2 regions of the Marinobacter sp. es.042 genome follow, and region 1 is predicted to be linked to the other one. Evidence: predicted binding sites of a transcription regulator. Region 1 holds the regulator's gene; the other holds the start of a gene.
The links. The regulator sigma-54, encoded in region 1, starts transcription at its own class of promoters, with help from an activator protein. The targets are predictions, from matches to a motif close to ANTGGCATNNANNTTGCTNT.
Positions count from the first base shown of each region.

Region 2: the regulator sigma-54 is predicted to act here: its motif matches at 5,493-5,512, upstream of CFB02_RS03380 (flagellar hook-length control protein FliK).

Region 1 covers NZ_LT897781.1:541,464-548,643, reverse strand. The annotation lists gene lptB (LPS export ABC transporter ATP-binding protein) at 1-507, shown strand, start outside; gene CFB02_RS02695 (RNA polymerase factor sigma-54) at 659-2,185, shown strand; gene hpf (ribosome hibernation promoting factor) at 2,286-2,594, shown strand; gene ptsN (PTS IIA-like nitrogen regulatory protein PtsN) at 2,682-3,152, shown strand; gene rapZ (RNase adapter RapZ) at 3,181-4,065, shown strand; gene CFB02_RS02675 (HPr family phosphocarrier protein) at 4,073-4,342, shown strand; gene mgtE (magnesium transporter) at 4,352-5,713, shown strand; gene yjgA (ribosome biogenesis factor YjgA) at 5,776-6,303, shown strand; gene CFB02_RS02660 (carbon-nitrogen hydrolase family protein) at 6,373-7,180, opposite strand, start outside.
Region 2 covers NZ_LT897781.1:687,125-694,304, forward strand. The annotation lists gene fliG (flagellar motor switch protein FliG) at 1-189, shown strand, start outside; gene CFB02_RS03350 (flagellar assembly protein FliH) at 189-1,082, shown strand; gene fliI (flagellar protein export ATPase FliI) at 1,063-2,457, shown strand; gene fliJ (flagellar export protein FliJ) at 2,457-2,900, shown strand; gene CFB02_RS03365 (STAS domain-containing protein) at 3,023-3,328, shown strand; gene CFB02_RS03370 (PP2C family protein-serine/threonine phosphatase) at 3,353-5,110, shown strand; gene CFB02_RS03375 (Hpt domain-containing protein) at 5,103-5,450, shown strand; gene CFB02_RS03380 (flagellar hook-length control protein FliK) at 5,604-6,794, shown strand; gene fliL (flagellar basal body-associated protein FliL) at 6,960-7,180, shown strand, end outside.

The DNA.
Region 1 (7,180 bases):
GGTCGGGCCCGTCAGGGCATCGGCTACCTGCCACAGGAAGCCTCGGTTTTCCGCAAGCTGTCTGTGCGCGACAACATTATGGCGATCCTCGAGACGCGGCAAGGCCTGAGCAAGGCAGACCGGCAGAAAAAGCTCGAGGAGCTGCTGGAGGAATTCCACATCACCCATATCCGGGACAGCGTTGGTATGGCCCTGTCCGGTGGTGAGCGGCGACGGGTGGAAATTGCCCGGGCCCTGGCCATGGAGCCGGCTTTCATCCTGCTGGATGAGCCCTTCGCCGGTGTTGACCCTATATCCGTCAGCGACATCAAACACATTATCCGGCATCTGCGGGACAAAGGGATTGGCGTGCTGATCACCGACCATAACGTGCGCGAGACTCTCGATATCTGCGAGAACGCGTACATTGTTTCCGGCGGGCACATCATCGCCTCCGGCAATGCCGATGCGATCCTGGCAAATCAACAGGTCAAGGAAGTCTACCTCGGGGACGAATTCAGGCTGTGACAGTGAATGGCTCATTGTTTTGATGATCTGTTGCAAGTAAACTCGGCAAAGAACTTGCTAGGGTAAAGAAAAACCGCGGCAAGTAACCGGCATATAAAGATTTTTTCAAGACCTATGACACAAAGCGCTGATGAGTGACGGATCCTGAACCATGGTTATGAAAGCCTCCTTACAGTTAAAGCTGGGTCAGAGCCTGACCATGACACCCCAGCTGCAACAGGCGATCCGACTTCTCCAGCTCTCTACCCTCGACCTCCAACAGGAAATCCAGCAGGCATTGGAATCCAACCCCATGCTGGAGACATCCGAGGACGACGATCAGACCGACACGGCCACCGAGAGCGACGAGCGCGAGGCCAACGCGGCCGAGTCTGCTGCGGAGACCACGCCAGAACCGTCCAGCGACTGGGACGAATCCGAAAACGGTCCGGACTGGGCGTCGGAAAACGAGATTCCGGATAACATTCCGGACGACCTGCCGGTCGACACGGCCTGGGATGACATTTACCAGTCCGCCCCCGCCCCGGCAGCCCGCAACGACGACGAAAACGATCACGATTTCGAGACCCGCAACTCGCCCACCGAGACCCTTCAGGATCACCTGGAATGGCAGCTCAACCTGACTCCCCTGAGTGAGCGGGACCAGGCCATTGCCCACGCCCTGATGGACGCCGTGGACGAGCGGGGCTATCTCACCAGCCCTCTGGAAGAAATCCACGCCGGGCTGCTGGACGAGAACGAAGAAGACCCCCTTGAACTGGATGAAGTGGAAGCCGTCCTGCATCGCCTCCAGCACTTCGATCCCCCTGGCGTGTTTGCCCGGGATTTGCAGGAATGCCTGCTGATACAGCTTAACCAGCTGCCGCCGGACACACCCTGGCTAGCCCAGGCACGCCTGGTGATCACCCACTACATCAACCTGCTGGGCAACCGGGACTACGCCCAGCTGTTGCGTCGCAGCCGCCTGAAAGAAGATCAACTCAGGGAAGTCCTTGCGTTGATTACAGGCCTCAATCCGCGCCCGGGCGACGTGATTGATCGCGCCGAGCCCGACTACGTGATTCCGGACGTCATCGTTCGCAAACACAATGGCCGCTGGCGTGTTGAGCTGAATCCGGAAATTGCACCGCGCATCCGGGTGAATGCCAGCTATGCTTCACTTATAAGGCGCGCAGACAGCAGTGCAGACAACACCTACCTCCGCGATCAGTTGCAGGAGGCCAAGTGGTTTATCAAAAGCCTGCAGAGCCGCAATGAGACCCTGCTGAAAGTGGCGACCCGTATTGTCGAGCACCAGCAGGGTTTCCTGGATTACGGCGAGGAAGCAATGAAGCCGTTGATTCTCTCGGACATTGCCCAGGCGGTGGAAATGCATGAATCAACGATTTCACGGGTAACCACCCAGAAATACATGCATACCCCCCGGGGTATTTTCGAACTGAAATATTTCTTCTCCAGCCATGTCAGCACTGATGAGGGCGGAGAATGCTCTTCCACGGCCATACGCGCGATGATCAAGAAGCTGATTGCCGCCGAAACACCCAAAAAGCCGTTGAGCGACAGTAAAATTGCAGCCATGCTAGGGGAACAGGGTATCAAGGTTGCGCGACGCACCGTTGCCAAGTACCGGGAGGCCATGCACATTCCGCCGTCCAACGAACGCAAGCGGCTGGTCTGAATACCCCGGGACGGGACGCAACACCGTATTCGCCGGCGCACAATGCGCCAGCACCCAGACCGGCTCCCGGGAGCCGGCATGATGACAACAGGAGACGCCTATGCAACTCAACATTTCAGGCCATCACGTAGAACTGACTCCCGCACTGAAGGATTACGTTTCAGAGAAGTTCGAGAAGCTCGAGCGTCACTTTGACCACATCAGTAACTGCCAGGTGACCCTGGAAGTGGAAAAGGTGCGCCAGATTGCGGAAGCCACATTGCACGTGGTAGGTGGTGAGATTCACGCAAAGGCAGAAAACGAGGATATGTACGCGGCCATTGATGCCCTTATCGACAAGCTCGACCGTCAGATCCTCAAGCACAAGGAAAAGAATGTAGAACGGATGCACGGAAACGGCTCTCGCTAACGCGCTGTTTTCATGCACTTCATCTAATCGAGCTGCGACATGAGTAACGTGTCGCAGCCTTTTTTTTAACGGAAATGCAGTCGATCCATGAGCGACACATCCCTGACCATAGACAACATTCTTGCTCCGGAGCTCACCCTCTGCAGGGTAGCTGCGTCCAGCAAGAAACGGGCCCTGGAGTTTATTGCCGAGCAAATAAACCATCAGGACAACACGCTCAGCGAGACCCAGCTCTTCAACAACCTGATTTCCCGTGAGCGCCTGGGCAGCACCGGCATTGGCCAGGGAATTGCCATTCCCCACTGCCGCCTGGAAGGACTGGATCACGTGGTGGGTGTGCTGATGACGCTTGAAGAAAGCGTGGAGTTCGATGCTATCGACAATCAGCCAGTCGATCTGATCTTTGCCCTGATTGTGCCAAAAGAGGCGACGAGCGAGCACCTTGAGCTGCTGAGCCAACTGGCGGAGAAGTTCAACGAGCGGTCGTTCTGCGATCGCCTCCGGCAATGCGAGGACGCCAGCACGCTGTACCAGCGCATGACCGCCTCGGGCGGCTGATATTCACTGCAGTGGAGGTAAGGTGGTCATGAAGCTGATTATCGTCAGTGGCAGGTCCGGTTCGGGCAAGAGTACCGCACTTCATGTGCTGGAGGACCTCGGGTTTTATTGCATCGACAATCTTCCTATTGGCCTGCTCTTTCCACTCACACGGGAAGCCGCCAGCCAGACCAGGCCTGGTCGACTGGGCAAGATGGCCGTCAGTATCGATGCGCGGAACCTTTCCGGGGAGCTGGCCAATTTCGAGGAGATCTACCGGCGCCTCCAGGAAACCGGGGTTACCGTTGAAATCATCTTCCTGGACGCCGACGAGCAGTCGCTTCTGCAGCGTTTTCACGCCACCCGCAGAAAACATCCGTTGAGTGACGACAGGACTTCGCTCCGGGAAGCCATTACCAGCGAGAAGAAACTGCTGGAGCCCCTCTCCAAGCTTTCCGATCTTTACGTAAATACCACCGGCATGTCCATGTACGAGCTGCGGGACATGATCAAGCAGCGTGTGGTCGGTCGAAAAGATCAGGAACTGGCTCTCCTGTTTCAGTCATTCGGCTTCAAACACGGCGTGCCGCTGGATTCCGACTACGTTTTCGATGTCCGCTGCCTGCCCAACCCCTACTGGGATACCAGCCTCCGCAAGTATGTCGGTACTGATCAGCCGGTTATCGAGTTTCTGGAAAAAGAACCGGCAAGCCGGAAGATGATCGAGGACCTGAAATCATTTCTGGATACCTGGCTGCCCTCTTTTGCAGACAGCAACCGCAGCTACATGACCATTTCCATTGGATGTACCGGCGGCCAGCACCGGTCGGTGTATGTGTGCGAGCAGTTGGGCGAGTACTTCCGGCAACGGTACAGCAATGTGCAAGTGCGGCACACCGAGCTGCCACACCTGCAGACCCGGGAAGAGATCTGATCGAGCCATGATTCGCCGCCCCATTACCATTATCAACAAACTTGGCCTGCATGCGCGCGCCACTGCGAAGCTCGTCAACACGGCATCCGAATACGACAGCAGCGTGCGTATCAGTGGCAAAGGCCGGGATGTGGATGCGAAGAACATCATGCAGGTGATGATGCTGGCCGCCAGCAAAGGAACCGATGTGGAGCTCATTGCCGACGGACCGGACGAGGAACAGGCCATCGAAGCATTGGTGGAACTGATTAACGACTATTTCGGTGAGGGTGAGTAAACTAGAGCCATGACCGATATTCTGGAAAAAAGCCAGGCCCGCCAACGCCTTCGCTCCCTGAGCGAAGCGCTGGACAGTGGCGCACTGAAGCAGGTTGCCCGCATCCTGAACGGTGGCCTGAGCCCCAGTGATATTGCTCACCTGCTTGAATCCTCGCCGCCCCGACAGCGTGCCCTGCTGTGGAACCTGGTGGACAAAGACCTCGAAGGCGAGGTTCTCCAGTATCTCAGTGACGATATCCGAGGTTACTTCCTGAGCCAGCTTAATGCTCAGGAACTGGCGGATATCATTGAGGATTTCGAATCAGACGACCTGGCCGACCTGCTGCAGCAGCTGCCGGATACGGTCATCCGGGAAGTCCTGGAGACCATGGACGAGCAGGACCGCCAGCGGGTGGAGGAAGTTCTCTCCTATCCGGAGGACACCGCCGGCGGTCTGATGAACACCGACACCATTACGGTGCGCCCGGACATCAGCATAGACGTCGTACTTCGTTACCTTCGGCGGCACCGCAGCCTGCCACCCATGACGGATAGCCTGATCGTGGTGAGCCGGCGGGATGATTTCATTGGCATGCTGCCAATTACCAAAATGCTGGTCTCCAACCCCGCCTCCACCGTGCGGGAAGTCATGGATACCGACATCGAGCCTATTCCTGTAAGCCTTTCAGACACCAAGGTAGCGACACTGTTTGAACGCTACGACCTGATCTCGGCGCCGGTGGTGAATGAGGAAGGCCGACTACTAGGGCGCATAACAATCGATGACGTGGTTGACGTTATTCGGGAGGATGCGGATCACTCCCTGATGAGCATGGCGGGCCTGGATGAAGACGAGGACACCTTCGCACCGGTCTGGAAGACATCGCGCCGCCGTGCCATCTGGCTGGGGATCAACCTGATCACCGCCCTGATCGCATCGGGTGTGATCGGATTATTCGAGGAGACTATCGCCAAGGTCGTGGCCCTGGCGGTACTAATGCCCATCGTCGCAAGCATGGGCGGCATTGCGGGCAGCCAGACCCTCACCCTCGTCATCCGCGGCATGGCTGTGGGGCAGATCAGTGGTGCCAACGTCCGCTGGTTGCTGAACCGGGAGTTCCTCTCGGGCATCATGAACGGAATACTCTGGGCCGCCGTTGTTGCCGGTGCCGCCATGCTCTGGTTCCAGGATGTGATGATCGGCGCGATCATTGCTGCCGCTCTGGTGATCAATCTTGTCGCCGCTGCACTGGTTGGTACGGTTCTGCCACTGTTTCTCAAATCTCGCAATATTGACCCGGCCCTGGCAGGCAGCGTGATTCTCACGACTGTGACCGATGTGGTCGGGTTCATGGCCTTTCTTGGCCTCGCGACGATTTTCTACGCCTGATGGGCGAACACGGGGTCAGATGAAAGCGTTCATCTGACCCCAACTTTACGGCTACTGGATTTATGAAAGACCATCAAGACAACGACGCGCCGGAATACGACGGCCCGAGCAAATCCCAGCTGAAACGGGAAATGCACGCCCTACAGGATCTTGGCAAGAAAATGCTGGAACTGAGCAACGACCAGCTGGAAACACTGCCGATCAGCGAGACTCTTCGAGCTGCCATCGAAGAATCAAGGCGTATCCGCCAGAACGAGGCCAAACGACGGCACCTGCAGTACATCGGCAAAGTGATCCGCCAGGAGGACGATCCGGAGGCCCTGGCAAAAGCCATCGACGCCTTCGATGCCGGTAGTGAGGAACACACCCGCAGACATCACCTGGCGGAACGCTGGCGGGACCGGATGATTGCCGAAGGCGACTCTGTTGTTGGCGAATTCTTCAGCTACTGCCCCAGTGCCGATATGCAGCACCTGCGCAACCTTGCCCGCAACGCCCGCAAGGATGTGGAGAAGCAGAAGAACACCGGGCAGGCCCGAAAACTCTTCCGCTACCTTCGGGAATGCATCGACGACGCTGAAGCAATGTGAATTCGGGGTCAGATGAACTTGGGGTCAGAAGAACTTTTCTTCTGACCCCAAGTTCATCTGACCCCACCTTTAGCCTTTGAGCCGACGGTGTTCCCACACCGGCATCCGGGTGCGCAGGTTGACTACCTGATCGCCGTCCAGTTCGGCGGTGACCAGGCCCGGGCCTTCCCCCATTTCCGTCACGATCCGCCCCCAGGGATCACAGATCAGGCTGTGGCCATAGGTGCGACGGCGCTCGCTGTTCTGGCCACCCTGGCCAGGTGCCACTAACCATACCTGGTTCTCGATCGCGCGCGCCCGGATCAGGGGGTACCAGTGGGCATCACCGGTCTGCCAGGTGAAAGCGCTCGGGAGGCAAATCCAGTCCACCTCCTGCTCACGCAGCAGCCTGAACAGCTCTGGAAAGCGAAGATCGTAGCAGATCGCCAACCCCAGCTTGCCCGCGGGCGTATCCACGGTCACTATCTGTTCGCCGGGCTCGAAGGTGTCCGATTCACGGTATTGACCATGGGCATCTTCCACCATGGCATCAAACAGGTGAATCTTGTCGTAACGGGCAACCTCCTTACCCTGGTCATCAAAGACAATGCAGGTTGCCCTGACCCGATCCTCCAGATCTGAGCCGTCCGGTCGTTTGGCCACTGGCATCGATCCGCCAACGATCCAGAGCCTCAGTTTCCGGGCCTGTTCGGCCAGGAAGGTTCTTATGACAGGCTCGGCCCCCGCTTCCTGGCGACCACGATCAATCATCTGACTGGTGGCCAGAACCGCAAAATTCTCGGGCAGTACGGCGACCGAGGCGCCCTGCTCGGCAGCCCGGGCCAGCAGCTGTTCCGCTTCGCGCAGATTGGCGTCGATGTCATGACCGCTGACCATC
Region 2 (7,180 bases), 150 kb from region 1:
GTTCAGAACAAGATCTTCAAGAACATGTCCAAACGCGCTGCGGAATTGCTGCAGGATGATCTTGAGGCCAAGGGGCCGGTCAAGGTCAGCGAAGTTGAATCCGCCCAGAAAGACATTATCACCATTGCACGCCGTATGGCCGAGGCCGGTGAAATCTCCCTCGGCGGTGCCGGCGAAGAAATGATGTGATGAAAGATTCCACCCGTGATGTTAATCGCATTCCCAAGGAACAGCTGACCGCCTATGAACGGTGGGAGCTGCCTCTGCTGGATGCCCGCGGCAATGAAGTAGCGCGGGAAGAGGAGCGCGAGGTCAAACCCCTGACCGCCGCCGACATTGACGAGATTCGCGAGGCGGCCCGGGAAGACGGCTATAACGAGGGTCGGGAACAGGGTTACCAGGATGGCCTGAAGGCCGGCAAGGAGGAAGGCCGTCAGGATGGGCTGGAAACCGGCCTGGCAGAGGGCAGGGAGCAAGGCAAAAGCCAGGGCTACGACGATACGCGCAAGGAAATCGACACCAAGCTTGACCGTCTCGAACATCTGCTCGGTGAGCTGCTGCTGCCCATCAGGCGCCACGAGGACGAACTTGAAACCTCTCTGGTCAATCTGACCACGGTTCTGGCCCGGGCGGTGGTCTATCGTGAACTGACCATCGACTCCTCCCAGATCCGTCACGTGGTTCGCCGCGCCATGGAGGCGCTACCCTCCACCGCGGAAAACATCCGCATCCATATAAACCCGGAAGACTGTGAAATGGTTCGCGAGGTGACCGCGCGCCTCGATGCGTCCGCTTCCGTCATTGAAGACGCCAGTATCCTGCCCGGTGGCTGTAAGGTGGAAACCCGCCATAGCCTGGTGGATTTCACGGTTGAGAAACGTTTCCAGCGGGCCGTGCAGAGCATGCTGGATCAGCAGATGAGCGACAGTGAGGGCGGAGAAACCGAGGAACTGGACTCCATGATGGAAGACCTGACCGGTTTCCATCGGGACGTGCTGGATTCCCCGGAAACCGGGGATTCCTCAGACGATCCGAAGCCGGCGCAAAATACAGGTGACGGTGATGACCTCGAGCCTCGCTGATCGCCTCAATCGCTTTCAGGGTTTCCTGGGAAACGAGCCCGAGCCTGAACTTTCCGGCCGACTGACCCGCATGGTGGGCCTCACCCTCGAATGTGTCGGCTGCCCCATGGTGGTCGGTGACCGCTGTGTCATCTTCGGCCAGAACACCGGTAATGTTGAGGCGGAAGTGGTGGGCTTTGAGGACGACCGGGTGTATCTGATGCCCCTGACAGCAATCGAGGGGCTCAAGCCCGGTGCTAGAGTTGTGCCTCTGTCTGCCGCAAGCCGGGTGCCGGTCGGCCCCCAGTTGCTTGGCCGGGTGGTCGATGGCAGTGGCGAGCCCCTGGACGGTAAAGGTCCCTTGCAGGCCGAAGCTCGCGTCGCGCTCACCGGCGATATTATCAACCCGCTGAACCGCGCCCCGGTGCGGCAGTCGATGGATGTGGGTATTCGGGCGATCAATGCGTTGATGACCGTCGGCCAGGGGCAGCGCCTGGGTCTGTTTGCCGGCAGTGGCGTGGGCAAGAGTATGTTGCTGGGCATGATGACCCGCTTTACCGATGCCGACATCACCGTGGTCGGCCTGATTGGTGAGCGTGGCCGCGAGGTAAAGGAGTTTATCGAAGACATCCTGGGCGAAGAGGGCCTTTCCCGCTCGGTGGTGGTGGCCGCACCCGCGGACGATTCGCCACTGATGCGGTTGCGCGCCGCCATGCTGACCACCCGGATTGCCGAGTATTACCGGGATCAGGGCAAACGCGTGCTCCTGTTGATGGATTCGCTGACCCGTTACGCCCAGGCCCAGCGGGAGATTGCCCTGGCCGTGGGTGAGCCGCCGGCGACCAAAGGCTACCCGCCCTCAGTATTTGCCAAACTGCCCCAATTGGTGGAGAGAACCGGCAATGGTCGCCCCGGAGGTGGTTCTATCACGGCGTTCTACACCGTACTAACCGAAGGCGATGACCAGCAGGATCCGATTGCAGACGCTGCCCGGGCGATTCTGGATGGCCACATCGTACTCTCCCGCCGGCTTGCCGAAGAGGGACACTACCCCGCCATTGATGTGGAAGCGTCGATCAGCCGGGTGATGCCGCAGGTAACCGAGACCGAACATTTTTCCAGGGCCCAGCGATTCAAGCAGGTTTATTCACGGTACCAGCAGGCCCGGGATCTGATCTCTGTCGGCGCTTACGTGAAGGGTTCCGATCCCGAGACCGATTTTGCCATCACTCACATCGGCAATATGCGCCAGTTCCTGCAGCAGGGCCTGAATGAGAGTGCACCATTGAAGGAAAGTGTTGATCAGTTGCTGGCGGTGGTGCCAGAGCGTCGCTCCCCCGATCGGCGCAAGTCGGCCGTGCCGAATCTGGCAGCCGGCGGCGGAGGTGATGCCTGATGCTACGCTCGCGGCGCCTGGAAGTGGTTCTTTCCCTGGAGGAGCGCAAGGAGCAGGAAGCCCTGGAGCGAATGGGCGAGGCCCGGAAGCTGGCGGAGCAGCAGCGCGAACAAGTCCAGAACCTGAATCGCTACCAGCAGGAGTACCGGGATCAGATTCGCAACAGCCAGCAGGGGGTTGTGCAGGTGTCCAGGCTCCAGGCGTGGCAGGCCTTTATTGCGCAACTGGATCAGGTAATCCGGCAGCAGCAGACGCAGCTGGAGCAGGCGGAAAAGGTCTTCGAGGCGCGCAAAAAGGAATGGCAGCACGCCTGGGAGCGCCGGCGTGGCATGGAAAAATACATAGAAACCTGCCGCCAGCAGGAGCAGAGGGAGCAGGATCTCCGGGAACAGAAGCTTTCGGATGAGGCCGCGGGGCGGGCCTTCAACCAACGTCGTCGCTGAATCTTGCTCCGCATCAAGCAAATACAGATGCAAAATCAGACCACTCAGCTATCCTTAACGGATGTAGGGCTGGTAGAACTCGCCGGTCAAATGCTGCTCTTGATAGCCCGGGAGGTTTTGGAATGCCGATCCAGACGCGTCGCGATGATGACGGTCAGACTCTTGTTATCAGGATAGAGGGGCGTTTCGACTTCAGCACCCATCAGGCGTTCCGTGATGCCTACGAGCACGGTGATCCGCACATCCGGAATTACATTGTGGACCTGTCTGACACCACCTACCTGGATAGCTCGGCGCTGGGAATGCTGTTGTTGCTCCGTGATTATGCTGGAGGTGACAGTGCCGGAATCGTCATCGAAAACTGCAATAACGATGTCCGTCGTATCCTTTCAATCTCCAATTTCGAGCAACTTTTCAATATCCGCTGACGCTCGCGGACTGCCGGAGTACTCATGGATGATTCCGTTGCAGAACATAGCCGTCCCCTGAGAATACTGATCGCTGACGATTCAGACAGCGATCGCCTGATCCTCAAAACACTGCTGAAGCGGCTGGGGCACGAAGTCCTTGATGTGGCAAACGGGCTGGACGCGGTCTCTGTTTTCCAGCGGGAGGCGCCGGATCTGGTGCTGCTGGATGCCCTGATGCCGGTCATGGATGGCATGGAAGCGGCCCGTCAGATCAAGCTCCTGGCTGGCGAACGGCTGGTCCCCCTGATTTTCCTGACCTCCCTCTCTGAAGCCGGTGCCCTGGCCCGATGCCTGGAGGCTGGCGGCGATGACTTCCTGGGAAAGCCCTATAACCGGATCATCATTGAAGCCAAGATCAAGGCCTTCAACCGAATGCGATTGATGCACCGGACCCTCTCGGATCAGCGGGATCTCATTCGTGAGCGCAACCGACAACTTACCGAAGAGCAGGAAATCGCCAAGCGGGTCTTCGATAACGTGGCTCATTCCGGCTGCCTGGATGCCTCCAATATTCGTTATCACGCTTCGCCCCAGTCCATTTTCAATGGTGATGTGCTGTTTGCCTCGCCGCGGCCGGCGGGCGGGATGCTGATCTTCATGGGGGATTTCACCGGCCATGGTCTGCCGGCTGCCATCGGCGCCATGCCTGTAGCCGAGATCTTCTACGGCATGGCCAATAAGGGTTTTAACGGCCAGGACGTGTTGCGCGAGATCAACCAGAAACTCAAACGGATTCTGCCCACGGGCATGTTCTGCTGTGGCGCCATGATCGAGGCGGATTTCAAACTTAATCAGCTGCAGATCTGGAACGGCGGTCTGCCGGATGGCTGGCTGATCCGGACCACCGGAGAGCTCCTGGCACTGCCATCGCGGCATCTTCCCCTCGGTATCCTTGCGCCGGATCAGTTCAATGCCGATTTCGAGAGGGTTGGTGCCGCCCCTGGTGACAGGGTGCTGATGATGACCGACGGCTTTCTGGAATCTGCCGACAGCGCCGGCAACGTATTCGGTGAGCAGGGCGTCACCGGCACGCTTGACCGGCTGGAAGGTGGCGACCATCCGTTCGATGCCATGATGTCCGCGGTTCACCGGTTCACCGGAAACTTTGAGGATGGCGATGACCTGACGCTCTGCTGTCTGGAAATGATGGACGAGGCGGGGCTGGCTGCCCTGCCAGATCGTGCCGCACCGTCTGCTCTTGCCGGGCCGGCGGAGTGGCGCTGCAGCTATGAAATCCGGGAAAGGACCCTCGGAGAGTTCAGTCCTCTGCCTCTGTTGCTTCATATCTGCATGGAGGTGCCGGGTCTTCGACGGAAGAGCGGTGAAATCTATACCCTGCTGGCGGAACTTTACAACAACGCGCTGGAGCACGGTGTTCTGGAACTCCCGTCAGAATGGAAACACACACCGGAGGGCTTTGGCCGCTACTACGCGGAGCGCAATCGGCGCCTGGCCAACGTGGAGGGTCACTACATCCGGTTCACACTTCACCATTCCCTGAAACCGGAGGGAGGTCGGCTTCGTGTTATCTGTGAGGACAGCGGCCAGGGGTTTGATTTTCACAATCATCCCGACGTGGCCCCCGGTAATTCCCCAACGAAGAGCGGGCGCTATGCAGGGCGGGGCCTGTTGCTGTTGAAACGTCTGGCGGAGACCATCAGGTTTCATGAACAGGGCAATCATGTTGAAATTGTCTATGATTGGCAGTTCGCCCGTACAGCGGAGAATCGAGATGACTGATAAACCACACCTGGACGAGGAGGCACTGGCTGAGCTTCGAGACGTCATGGAGGACGAATTCGAGGTGCTGATACAGACCTATGTTGCAGATTCCCGCGACAGGATTCGGGGATTGCAAGAAGCCCTGGGGGCTGATGACAGTGACGCCTTTGCCAAGACGGCCCACAGCTTCAAGGGCAGTTGTATCAATATTGGCGCCCCACGGCTTGGCGCTCTCTGCCTGAAGGCGGAAATAGCAGGAAAGGAGTCCCGGCTGGACGATGCCTCGGGATTAGTGGATGACATCGCCCGGGAATTCGAACAGGTAATCGCAGGCTTGGATGGCTTGATGGTAGGGTGAATCAGGTCGATTCAGGCCGTTTGTCAGGCGAAGCAGGTGTGTGCTGGCATCACAATTGCTTTGTCCTTCGCATTGAGTGGATTAACCGCCCATGCACCGGCCGAGTCCGGCAAGGTGAGGGCGACAATGCGATAAAAGCGGCAAGAGGTTGCCATGGCCCAGATGGTTCTTCCCCAAACCCCCGCGCCCGGGACGCAGCAAGATCCCGGCCCGTCAAAATCCGGAACCAGCCGGGATCCGGCTGACAGGAAAAGCGATTTTGACTCTGTCTCCCAGGCTGAGCAAAAGCGGCTCGATCGCCAGAAGGCGGATCGGAACGCCGAGGCCAGATCTGCCGATGAATCCCGGGCGGCCCGGGACACTTCTTCAGAGACGAAAACGGAAGCAAACGCGAACGCTGATCCAAAGGGTGGCGAAAAAGCCGACGTTGCCACGGATGCTGAATCACGGGACGCGGGCGAGGCCGCTGTTGCCGGTGATGGCAAATCAGAGCTGACGGCGCTTCCCCTTACCTTTGTCGAGTTGCAGTCCTGGCTGAATCCAAAAGTCGGAGGTGCCGGTGAGTCCGCCATGTCAGCTACAATGCCGGGAGCCGGCGTCAACGCTGCCACCGGTGGTTCGGGCCAAACGAATCCCGTTGCCGGATTGTTCAGTGGCCTTCTCACAGGGGGCTCGGGTCAGAAAGCTCAGTCCGCATCCGGCGGTGTCTCCGGCGAAGCGACACTGACAGATGTCATGAAGGCCTCAGTGCTCACCGACTCGGGCCGCAATTCGGATTCCGGCTCGTTGATCAATTCTGGCCGCTTCCAGTCCGCCATGGATCTGGTGTCCCAGCAAGCGGCCAATAATGCCAATGGGGCAGCGAAACTGACGGCTGAGAACACCGCACCTTTGCGAGGTTATGCTACGTCCATTGATGTGCCGGTAGGCCATGCAGAGTGGGGCGACAAACTGGTGGGCAAACTCAGCTGGCTAACTGCCCGCAACATGTCGGTTGCCGAAATCCACCTGACACCGCCGGACATGGGACCCATGGAGGTCAAGGTCCGGGTGCAGAACGAGCAGGCGAATATTACGGTCCATTCGGCCAATCCCGTGGTCCGTGACCAGCTTGAACTGCATTCCCACCGGCTCAGGGATATGCTGGGTGAGCAGGGTCTGTCGTTGGCAGGCTTCGATGTTTCCGATTCGCCTCGCCAGCAGACCGGCGAGCAGGGCACCGGAAATGATGATGGCTCCGGTGGCGGGTCGGCATCGCTGGTCGCTGGCGATCAGGACGATGAGGGCATCAGCTCCGGCAGCCTTGATCTGAGCTGGAAAGGCGAAGTAGACATCTTCGCCTGATACCCTTCGATATTCTCTTCCAATCTCCTTTGCCCATCCTTCCCGGCAACGCTAAACTGCTGTTCTGAACGGGAAGGTTGGGTGTTCTGGCCCGCCCTTTGCATCCAATCCTGAAAAGTCGCGGAAAATTGCTCCCCGTGACGGATTTCTGGCAAAGCGAACATTATGGCTGAAAATAACGAATCTGAAGCGGCTCCTGCCAAGAAGGGAAAACTGAAACTGATCATCATGCTGGTTGTGGTGGTGATCCTGGCCATTGTGCTGTCTGTGGTGGGTACCCTGTGGTTCCTGGGCGGCGGTCTTCCGGGCATGGGGGAGGAAGAGGGTGACGCAACCGAGGTTGCAGAGGAAACCTTTATTCCCAGCAGCTACTACCAGATGGAAAA